Regions from separate parts of the Solwaraspora sp. WMMA2056 genome, predicted to be linked through region 1. Evidence: riboswitches for the same ligand, from Rfam matches in the RefSeq annotation. Region 1 holds a riboswitch; the other holds the start of a gene.

What was found. Region 1 has a riboswitch for cobalamin ahead of O7608_RS24510 (ribonucleoside-diphosphate reductase subunit alpha). Riboswitches for the same ligand answer to the same signal wherever they lie in the genome.
Region 2: another riboswitch for cobalamin. It lies ahead of cobN (cobaltochelatase subunit CobN); the one in region 1 lies ahead of O7608_RS24510 (ribonucleoside-diphosphate reductase subunit alpha).

Annotation. Positions count from the first base shown of each region.
Region 1 covers NZ_CP128360.1:5,433,463-5,438,195, forward strand. Annotated here, with positions in the region: gene O7608_RS24495 (RNA polymerase sigma factor) at 1-1,199, opposite strand, end outside; gene O7608_RS24500 (YciI family protein) at 1,206-1,559, opposite strand; gene O7608_RS24505 (PadR family transcriptional regulator) at 1,635-2,279, opposite strand; cobalamin riboswitch at 2,415-2,630, shown strand; gene O7608_RS24510 (ribonucleoside-diphosphate reductase subunit alpha) at 2,715-4,733, shown strand, end outside.
Region 2 covers NZ_CP128360.1:4,812,597-4,817,329, forward strand. Annotated here, with positions in the region: gene O7608_RS21685 (precorrin-2 C(20)-methyltransferase) at 1-374, opposite strand, end outside; gene O7608_RS21690 (precorrin-8X methylmutase) at 371-1,006, opposite strand; gene O7608_RS21695 (ferredoxin-like domain-containing protein) at 1,006-2,271, opposite strand; cobalamin riboswitch at 2,390-2,516, shown strand; gene cobN (cobaltochelatase subunit CobN) at 2,574-4,733, shown strand, end outside.

The DNA of each region.
Region 1 (4,733 bases):
GCCGCGTCGGCGTGCCGGCCGAGCCGGTGCAGCAGGTCGGCCCGCGACGCCGGATAGAGGTGGTAGGTGCGCAGCCTCGGATCCCCGACGAGCTCGTCGAGCAGCACCAGGCCGGCGGCCGGGCCGTCGCGCATGGCGACCGCCACCGCCCGGTTCAACGCCACCACCGGCGAGGGCGCGACCCGCATCAGTACGTCGTAGAGGGCGACGATCTGCGGCCAGTCGGTGCCGGCGAGGTCGGGTGCCTCGTCGTGCAGGGCGGCGATCGCGGCCTGCAACCCGTACGGACCGGGTGGGCCGCCGGTCAACGCCACCCGGGCCAGGGCACACCCTTCGTCGATCATCGGTCGGTCCCACCGGTCGCGGTCCTGCTCGTCGAGCAGGACGACGGCCCCGTCCGGGCCGGTCCGGGCGTGCCGGCGGGCGTGCACCAGCAGCAGCAACGCCAGCAGTCCGGCCACCTCCCGTTGCGCGGGCAGCAGCCGCCGCAGGATGCGGGCCAGCCGGATGGCCTCCTCGGCCAGGTCCAGTCGTTGCAGGTCCGGGCCGGAACTGGCCGCGTACCCCTCGGTGAAGATCGAGTACACCGCCTGCAGGACGCCGGGAAGGCGCTGCGGCAGCTCGTCGACGCCGGGAACCCGGAACGGGATACGGGCGTCGCGGATCTTCCGTTTCGTCCGGACGATCCGCTGGGCCATGGTCGCCTCCGGCACCAGGAAGGCCCGGGCCACCTCGGCGGTGGTCAGCCCGGCCAGGCAGCGGAGGGTCAGCGCCACCCGGTCCTGCGCGGTCAGCGCCGGGTGGGCGCAGGTGAAGAAGAGCGCCAGGCGGTCGTCTGGCAACTCCTGGTCGCCGTCGGCCGCCGGCGCCGGATCGGCCCGGTCCGCCTCGGCCTGCAGGACGGCCAGCCGTAGTGCCAGGTTGCGGTCGCGCCGGATCCGGTCGACCGCCCGGCGCCGGGCGGTGGTCAGCAGCCAGGCGCCGGGTCGGGTCGGTACGCCGGAGACCGGCCAGTGCCGCAGGGCCGCCTCGACTGCCTCGGCGGCGACCTCCTCGGCCAGGTGCAGGTCACCGAAGCGGCGTACCAGGGTGGCGAGCAGCCGGCCGTGCTCCTCCCGGAACACGGCCTCCACCGAGGTCCGCACCGCGGCGACGGCTTCCTCGTCGCCATGGTGCTCCCGCCGCCCGTCGGTGACCATCCGCGCTCACATCCCGAAGTCGGCGACCGGCCGCACCTGCACGGACCCGCCGTCGCGGGCACCGGGCGAGCGGGCCGCCCAGTCCAGGGCGACGTCGAGGTCCGGCACGTCGATGATGTCGTACCCGCCGAGCACCTCGCGGGCTTCGGCGAACGGCCCGTCGGTGACGACCCGTTGCCCGTCGGGGTCGACCTTCACCGACGTGCAGGTGGTCAGGTCGGCCAGGGCGTTGCCGCTGACCCAGATCCCGGCGTCCTTCATCTCCTTGTCGTACGCCATCCAGTCCTCGACCGTGCACTGCGGCACGGTCGGCTCGGGGGCGTCGGTGGGCGCGCTGACGAACAGCAGCATGTACTTCATGGTTCTCCTCGCTGAGGCGTACGTCGCCATCTGCGGTAACGACGATCGGCGACCGGCCGGATCGACACCACCACCTCAACCGTCTTGAGACCGACCCGGGCCGGCGTCGTCGGTTTCGGCGAGGATGCCGTAGAGCTTGCGGCGGGTCTCGTCGAGCACCCGGACCGCCCGCTCGCGCTGCTCCGCGTTGCCGTTCATCAGCACGTGCCGCAGCACCTGCATCGTCTGCATCCCGGACTCGCGCACATCGTGCCAGCTGTCGACGGTCTCCGGGGCGAGCTCGGTCCACGGGGCGGCCTGCGCCGCCTGCTCGGCCTCGGGCCGACCGGCGTCGGTGAGCGCGTAGCGCTTGCGTCCGCCGCCGGCGCCTTCGGCAGTGCCGACGATCAGGCCCTCGTCCTCGAGTAGTTGCAGGGTGGGATAGATGGAGCCGGGGCTGGGGCGCCAGGCGCCCCCGGTGCGGGAGTCCAGTTCCTGGATCATCTCGTAGCCGTGCATCGGCCCGTCGACGAGCAGGGCCAGCACCGCGGCCCGCACGTTGGGTCGCCGCCGCCGACCGCCACCTCGGCCACCGCCGCCCATGCCCCGGCCACCGAACGGGCCGCCGGGCCCGAATGGCCCGCCCGGTCCGCCGGGTCCACCGAAGCCGGGCCCGAAGGGTGGGAACCCGGCGCCGCGCAGGAAGGCCCCTGGGCCACCCCGTGATCTGTCGCGTCTCATGTAAACCTCCACTGAAGGATCGTTGATACGTTCACGATATATCGGGAAGCTGTCGGCGACAACCCGGAGTGCCAAGTGAAATACGCGACACCCCGACACGACATGTAGGTGCCTACCGCGAAGCCACCCACCAGATATAGTCCCGGACGCAACTGGTTCGGCCGGGCAGCCAGCCCGGCCGAGGCAACAGGGAACCCGGCGCGAATCCGGGACTGCCCCGCAGCGGTGAGTGGGAACGACCGCCGTCGAGCACACTGGGCCACCCCGGCCTGGGAAGTGACGGCCAGTAGGTGACCGGCATGTCCGGTCCGGCCCACAAGTCCGAAGACCTGCCGTTGTGCCGGATACGCCGAACGCGTACCCGGTGGTCCGATCGCCGCGCGGGACGGCCGACGGCTGCGACGCGTTGGCCATCGCGCGTTCGCGCCCGTCTGCCTGCCCGCCCGGCCTCCCACGAGGCGATGCCAGGAGGCACCACAGGTGACCGTCGTCACACATCCCGCCGCTACCGCACCGGCGGCCACGCCCGGTCAGCAGCCGACCCGAATCCGCGACCGAGCGGGGACCGCCACGCCGGTCGACCCCGACCGACTCCGCGACGCGGTACGGCGCCACGCCGACGGCCTCGCCGACGTCGACCCGGGGCGGGTCGCGGCCAGGACGCTCAGCGGTCTCTACGACGGCATCACCACCGCCGAGTTGACCCGGCTGCTGATCCAGACCGCAGCCGACCTGATCGGCGAGGACCCGCAGTACTCCCGCCTGGCCGCCCGGCTGCTCGCCGACCAGATCGGCACCGAGGTCCGCCGGCAGGGCATCGGCTCGTTCAGCCAGGCGATCCGACTCGGGCACACCCACGGACTCGTCGGTGACGAGACGGCCCGGTTCGTCGCCGAGCACGCCGCCGACCTCGACGCCGCCACCGACCCGGCCGCCGACCGCCGGTTCGAGTACTTCGGGCTGCGGACCGTCTACGACCGCTACCTGCTGCGCCACCCCACCAACCGACAGGTGGTCGAGACACCGCAGTACTGGCTGCTGCGGGTGGCCTGCGGACTGTCCGACACCCCGACCGAAGCGGTCGACTTCTACCGGCTGATGTCGTCGCTGGCGTACCTGCCCAGCTCGCCGACGCTGTTCAACTCCGGCACCCGGCACACCCAGATGTCGTCGTGCTTCCTGGTCGACTCCCCCCGCGACGAGCTCGACTCGATCTACGACCGGTACGCCCAGGTGGCGAAGCTGTCCAAGTACGCCGGTGGGATCGGCATCTCCTGGTCCCGGATCCGCTCGCGGGGTGCGCTGATCCGGGGCACCAACGGACTGTCCAACGGGATCGTGCCGTGGCTGCGCACCCTGGACGCCTCGGTGGCCGCCGTCAACCAGGGCGGCCGACGCAAGGGCGCGGCCTGCGTCTACCTGGAGCCGTGGCACGCCGACATCGAGGAGTTCCTGGAGCTGCGGGACAACACCGGCGAGGACGCCCGGCGCACCCACAACCTCAACCTGGCCAACTGGATCTGCGACGAGTTCATGCGCCGGGTCGACGCCGACGCGACGTGGTCGCTGTTCAACCCGGCCGACGTACCGCAGTTGCCCGACCTGTACGGCGCCGAGTTCGACACCGCGTACCGGGCCGCCGAGGCCGCCGGGCTCGCCGTGCGCCAGGTTCCCGCCCGCGACCTGTACGGACGGATGATGCGCACCCTGGCACAGACCGGCAACGGCTGGATGACCTTCAAGGACCGGTCCAACCTGCTGTGCAACCAGACCGGGGAACCGGGCAACGTGGTGCACCTGTCCAACCTGTGCACCGAGATCGTCGAGGTCTCCTCGGACACCGAGACCGCCGTGTGCAACCTGGGCTCGATCAACCTCGGTGCCCACCTGACCGCAGCTGCGACCTCGACTGCGGCCGGGGCCACGGCCGCCGACGTGGACTGGGCACGGCTGCGCGACACGGTCCGCACCGCCGTGGTCTTCCTCGACCGGGTCATCGACATCAACTACTACCCGAGTACGCAGGCCGCGGCGTCCAACCCGCGCTGGCGCCCGATCGGGCTGGGCATGATGGGGCTGCAGGACGTGTTCTTCGCCCTCGGTCTGCCGTTCGACTCAGCGCCCGCCCGGGAGCTGTCCACCCGGATCGCCGAGGAGATCTACCTGACCGCACTGGAGACCTCCGCCGGGTTGGCGCAACAGTACGGGCCGCACCCGGCGTACCCGCAGACCCGGGTGGCGCGCGGGCAACTGCACCCCGACCTGTGGGGCGCCGAGCCGACCCAGACCGAGCGCTGGGCGGCGCTGCGGGTGCGGGTCGCCGAGCACGGACTGCGCAACTCGCTGCTGGTGGCGATCGCCCCGACGGCGACCATCGCCTCGATCGCCGGCTGCTACGAGTGCATCGAGCCACAGGTGTCCAACCTGTTCAAACGCGAAACCTTGTCCGGGGAG
Region 2 (4,733 bases), 620 kb from region 1:
TGCAGGTGCATGTAGGAGCCGTAGAACAGCGGATCGCCCTCGGCGAGCACGACCACGGTCCGACCGGCGTCGAGGTGGGCGGCGAGCCGTCGCGCGCAGTCGGCGTAGAACTCGTCCATCGCCGCCCGGTAGCCGCCGGGGTGGGTGCTGCGTTCGGTGGTCACCGGGTAGACCAGTGCCTCCTCGATCTGCCCGGCGCGCAGGTACGGCTCGGCGATGGACCGGGCGACGCTGCGGCCGTGCCGGGCGCTGTGGTGCACGATCACGTCGGCGGCGGTGATCAGCCGTGCCGCCTTCACGGTGACCAGTTCCGGGTCACCGGGGCCGAGGCCGACGCCGTACAGCCGACCCGTTGCGTCCTGCCGCGTGCTCAACGCCCCACCTGTCCCTCGTCGTCGCTGGCGATCGCGTTGAGCGCGGCCGCCGCCATCGCGCTACCCCCGCGTCGGCCCCGGACCACCAGGTGTTCCAGTCCACCATGGTCGGTCAGCGCCTGTTTGGACTCGGCGGCGCCGATGAAGCCGACCGGTACGCCGAGCACCGCCGCCGGCCGGCCGGCACCGGCGTCGACCAGCTCCAGCAGCCGGAACAGCGCGGTCGGCGCGTTGCCGACGGCCACCACCGCGCCGTCGAGATGGTCGACCCACAACTCGACGGCGGCGGCGCTGCGGGTGGTGCCGAGCTTGTCCGCCAACGCGGGCACCCGGGGGTCGGCCAGGGTGCACAGCACCGGGTTGGCGGCCGGCAGCCGGCGTCGGGTGACCCCGGCGGCCACCATCGTGGCGTCGCAGAGGATCGGCGCGCCGGCGCGCAGCGCGGCCCGGGCCGCCACCACCACCTGCGGCGAGAAGACCAGGTCGTCGACCAGGTCGACCATCCCGCAGGCGTGGATCATCCGGACGGCGACCCGGGCCTGTTCGGCGGTGAGCCGGCTCAGGTCGGCCTCGGCGCGGATGGTGGCGAACGACTGCCGGTAGATCTCGGCCCCGTCGCGGACGTGGTCCATCACGGCTCCTCGCGTGCGGTGCGGACGGCGGCGGCCAGCGCCGCCCCTGGTGGGACGTGGACGGTGGGGCGGCCGGGCGCGCTCACCTGGTAGCCGTCGCCGGTGGCGAGGACCCGCAGCGCCGGCCCCGCTGGGGTGCCGCAGCCGCGCTCACAGCCGATCCAGTGCACCGGCAGGTGCGCCCCGCCGGTCGGGTCCGGCCGTTCGGCGTGCGTCGCCGCCGCGTCGGCCCGTACGTCGGCCCGGGACCGGGCACAGCCGGGCCGGCCCGCGCAGGCGGTGACGCCGAGCCATGGCGACCCGGGATCGGTGTCGAGGCCCGCACGGTGCAGCCGGCGTGCCCAGCCGGGTGCGTCGGTGAGCCGGGGCAGCACCACGGTCCGCCACGGGGTGATCCGCGCCTGCGGTGCGGCGGCGGCGAGCAGGTCGGCCTGCGCGGCGGTGAGCCGACCCAGCGGTACGGCGAGCACGAGTGCCTGGTCGCCGTCGGGGCGGCGCAGCACGCCCACCGGCGGTACGCCGGACCGTCGCGGTGCGGTCGGCGGATCGGCCGCGACCCGGTGGACGCCCGGCGTGGTGGCGAGCGCCGCGACGAACCGTGCCAGTTCGGCGGCGGCGAGGTCGCCGATGCGCCAGATGGTGCCGGCCACGGCACGTTCGTCGGCGAGGAAGATCCGGGCGGCGGCGACCGCCACCCGGACCGCGTCGGTCGGCGTGGTCCGTAGGCCGTGGTCGACCCCGGCGAGCCGGATACCGACCCGGCCGTCCGACCCGGGCAGCAGGCCCACGTCGGGGCGCGCCGCGACGGTGGCGCCCCGGCCGTCGTCGACGGCGAACAGGAACCGGCCGGAGAGCCGGGCCAGGTCCGGCTGCGCGCAGATCGCCGCGTCGAGGGCGCGGACCTGCGCCGCGACGTCCCACCGAGGCACACTGTCCACACCGGCCAGTGGGGAGCCGAGGATGTTGCGGGCCCGGTCGTGTCCGGGTGCGGGCAGCAGCCCGGCCGCGCTCAGCCGGCCGGCGAGCACCCCGGCGGCGTCGGCGGCCACCCCCCGCAGTTGTACGTTGGCCCGACTGGTCAGCTCCAGGTGTCCGTCACCGAGGTCACGGGCGGCGGCGGCCAGTACGGTCAGCTGGCCGGCGGCTAGCAGCCCACCGGGGCAGCGGACCCGGGCGAGGTGCCCGTCGGCGGCCGGATGCAGCGCCAGCGTGCCGGGGCAGGCATCGGGGCCGCCCCGGACGGGCGGCAGCGGCGAGGCGGACACGCGGCGGATACTACGGGCTGCCACCGGGAGGCGACGCCCTCGCGGCGAATAGATCACACCTTGACGAAACGTCCCCGGGTCGTGACAGTGGTCGGTAGCCAACTGCGGCGGCAAGTGGAGGAAGCCGGTGTGATTCCGGCGCGGTCCCGCCACTGTCACCGGGGAGCGGACCCCACCGACGGCCACGGCCCCGATCCACGGGGCGGGAAGGCCGGGGCGAGCCTCGATCCGGGAGCCAGGAGACTCCGGTCGCCGCGACCGACGACCCGGGGCGCGGACCCCGAGGGAGGACCAGGCGTCCGATGATGCTACTTCTGTCCACTTCAGATACTGATCTGCTGAGTGGACGGGCCAGCGGTGCCGACTGGCGCCTGGCGAACCCGGCCCGGCTGTCGGTCGACGACCTCACGCCCCTGCTTGCCGACGTCGACCTCGTGGTGGTCCGGCTGCTCGGCGGCCGCCGGGCCTGGCCGGACGGACTGGACGCGCTGCTGACCGACGGACGCCCCGTGGTGGTACTCAGCGGCGAACAGGCACCCGACGCCGCCCTGATGGAGCTGTCCACCGTACCGGCCGGGGTGGCCGCCGAGGCCCACGCCTACCTGGCCCACGGCGGCCCGGCCAACCTGGCCGAACTGCACCGATTCCTGTCCGACACGGTGCTGCTCACCGGGCACGGCTTCGCCGCGCCGCGGCCGGCCCCGGAGTGGGGTGTGCTGGAACGCCCGAACGTGCCGACCGGACCGGGCCGGCCAACCGTGGCGGTGCTCTACTACCGGGCCCACCACCTGGCCGGCAACACCGGCTTCGTGCACGCGCTGTGCGACGCGATCGACGCGGCCGGCGGCCGACCGCTGCCGGTCTACTGCGCCTCGCTGCGCTCGCCCGACCCGCAGCTGCTGGCCACCCTGCGCCAGGCCGACGCCCTGGTGGTGACGGTGCTCGCCGCCGGCGGGACCAGACCGGCGACCGCTGGCGCCGGCGGCGACGACGCCTGGGACGTCGGCGCGCTCGCCGAACTGGACGTGCCGATCCTGCAGGGACTCTGCCTGACCAGCTCCCGGCAGACCTGGGCAGCCAGCGACGACGGGCTGTCCCCGTTGGACGCAGCGACCCAGGTGGCCATCCCCGAGTTCGACGGGCGGCTGATCACCGTGCCGTTCTCGTTCAAGGAGATCGACGCCGACGGGCTGTCGGTCTACGTCGCCGACCCGCAGCGGGCCGCCCGGGTTGCCGGCATCGCGGTCCGCCACGGCGCGCTGCGGCACATCGCGGCGGGCGACAAACGGATCGCGGTGCTGCTGTCGGCGTACCCGACCAAGCACGCCCGGATCGGCAACGCGGTAGGGCTCGACACCCCCGCCAGTGTGCTGGCGCTGCTGCGCACGTTGCGCGACGCCGGCTACGACGTCGGGCCGCCCGACGGCCCCGACGCGCTGCCGGGGCTGACCGACGGCGACGGCGACGCGTTGATGCACGCGCTGATCGCCGCCGGCGGGCAGGACCCGGACTGGCTCACCGAGGAGCAACTGGCCGGCAACCCGGTGCGCATCCCGGCCGCCGACTACCGTCGCTGGTACGCCGAGTTCCCGGCGCAGCTGCGCGAACAGGTCGAACGGCACTGGGGTCCGCCGCCGGGCGAGCTGTACGTCGACCGGTCCCGGGATCCGGACGGCGAGATCGTGCTGGCCGCGCTGCGTACCGGCAACATCGTGCTGCTGGTGCAGCCGCCGCGCGGCTTCGGGGCCAACCCGGTGGCCATCTACCACGACCCGGACCTGCCGCCGAGCCACCACTACCTGGCCGCGTACCGGTGGCTGGAGCACGGCTTCGGCGCGCACGCCGTGGTGCACGTCGGCAAGCACGGCAACCTGGAGTGGCTGCCGGGCAAGACCGTCGGGCTCAGCGCCGCCTGCGGGCCGGACGCCGCCCTCGGTGACCTGCCGCTGATCTACCCGTTCCTGGTCAACGACCCCGGCGAGGGCACCCAGGCCAAACGCCGGGCGCACGCGACCCTGATCGACCATCTGGTGCCGCCGATGGCCCGGGCGGACAGTTACGGCGACATCGCCCGGCTGGAGCAGCTGCTCGACGAGCACGCGAACATCGCCGCCCTGGACCCGGCGAAACTGCCGGCGATCCGGGCGCAGATCTGGACGCTGATCCAGGCCGCCCGGCTCGACCACGACCTCGGCCTGGACGACCGGCCGCACGACGCCGAGTTCGACGACTTCCTGCTGCACGTCGACGGGTGGCTCTGCGAGGTCAAGGACGTGCAGATCCGCGACGGGCTGCACGTGCTCGGGGCGGCCCCGGTCGGCGCGCCCCGGGTCGATCTGGTCCTGGCGATGCTGCGGGCCCGGCAGATGTGGGCCGGGCAGGTCGCCGCGCTGCCGGGCCTGCGGGAGGCGCTGGGCCTGGACGAGTCCGGGGCCGACCGCGACGGCACCGACGCCGCCGAG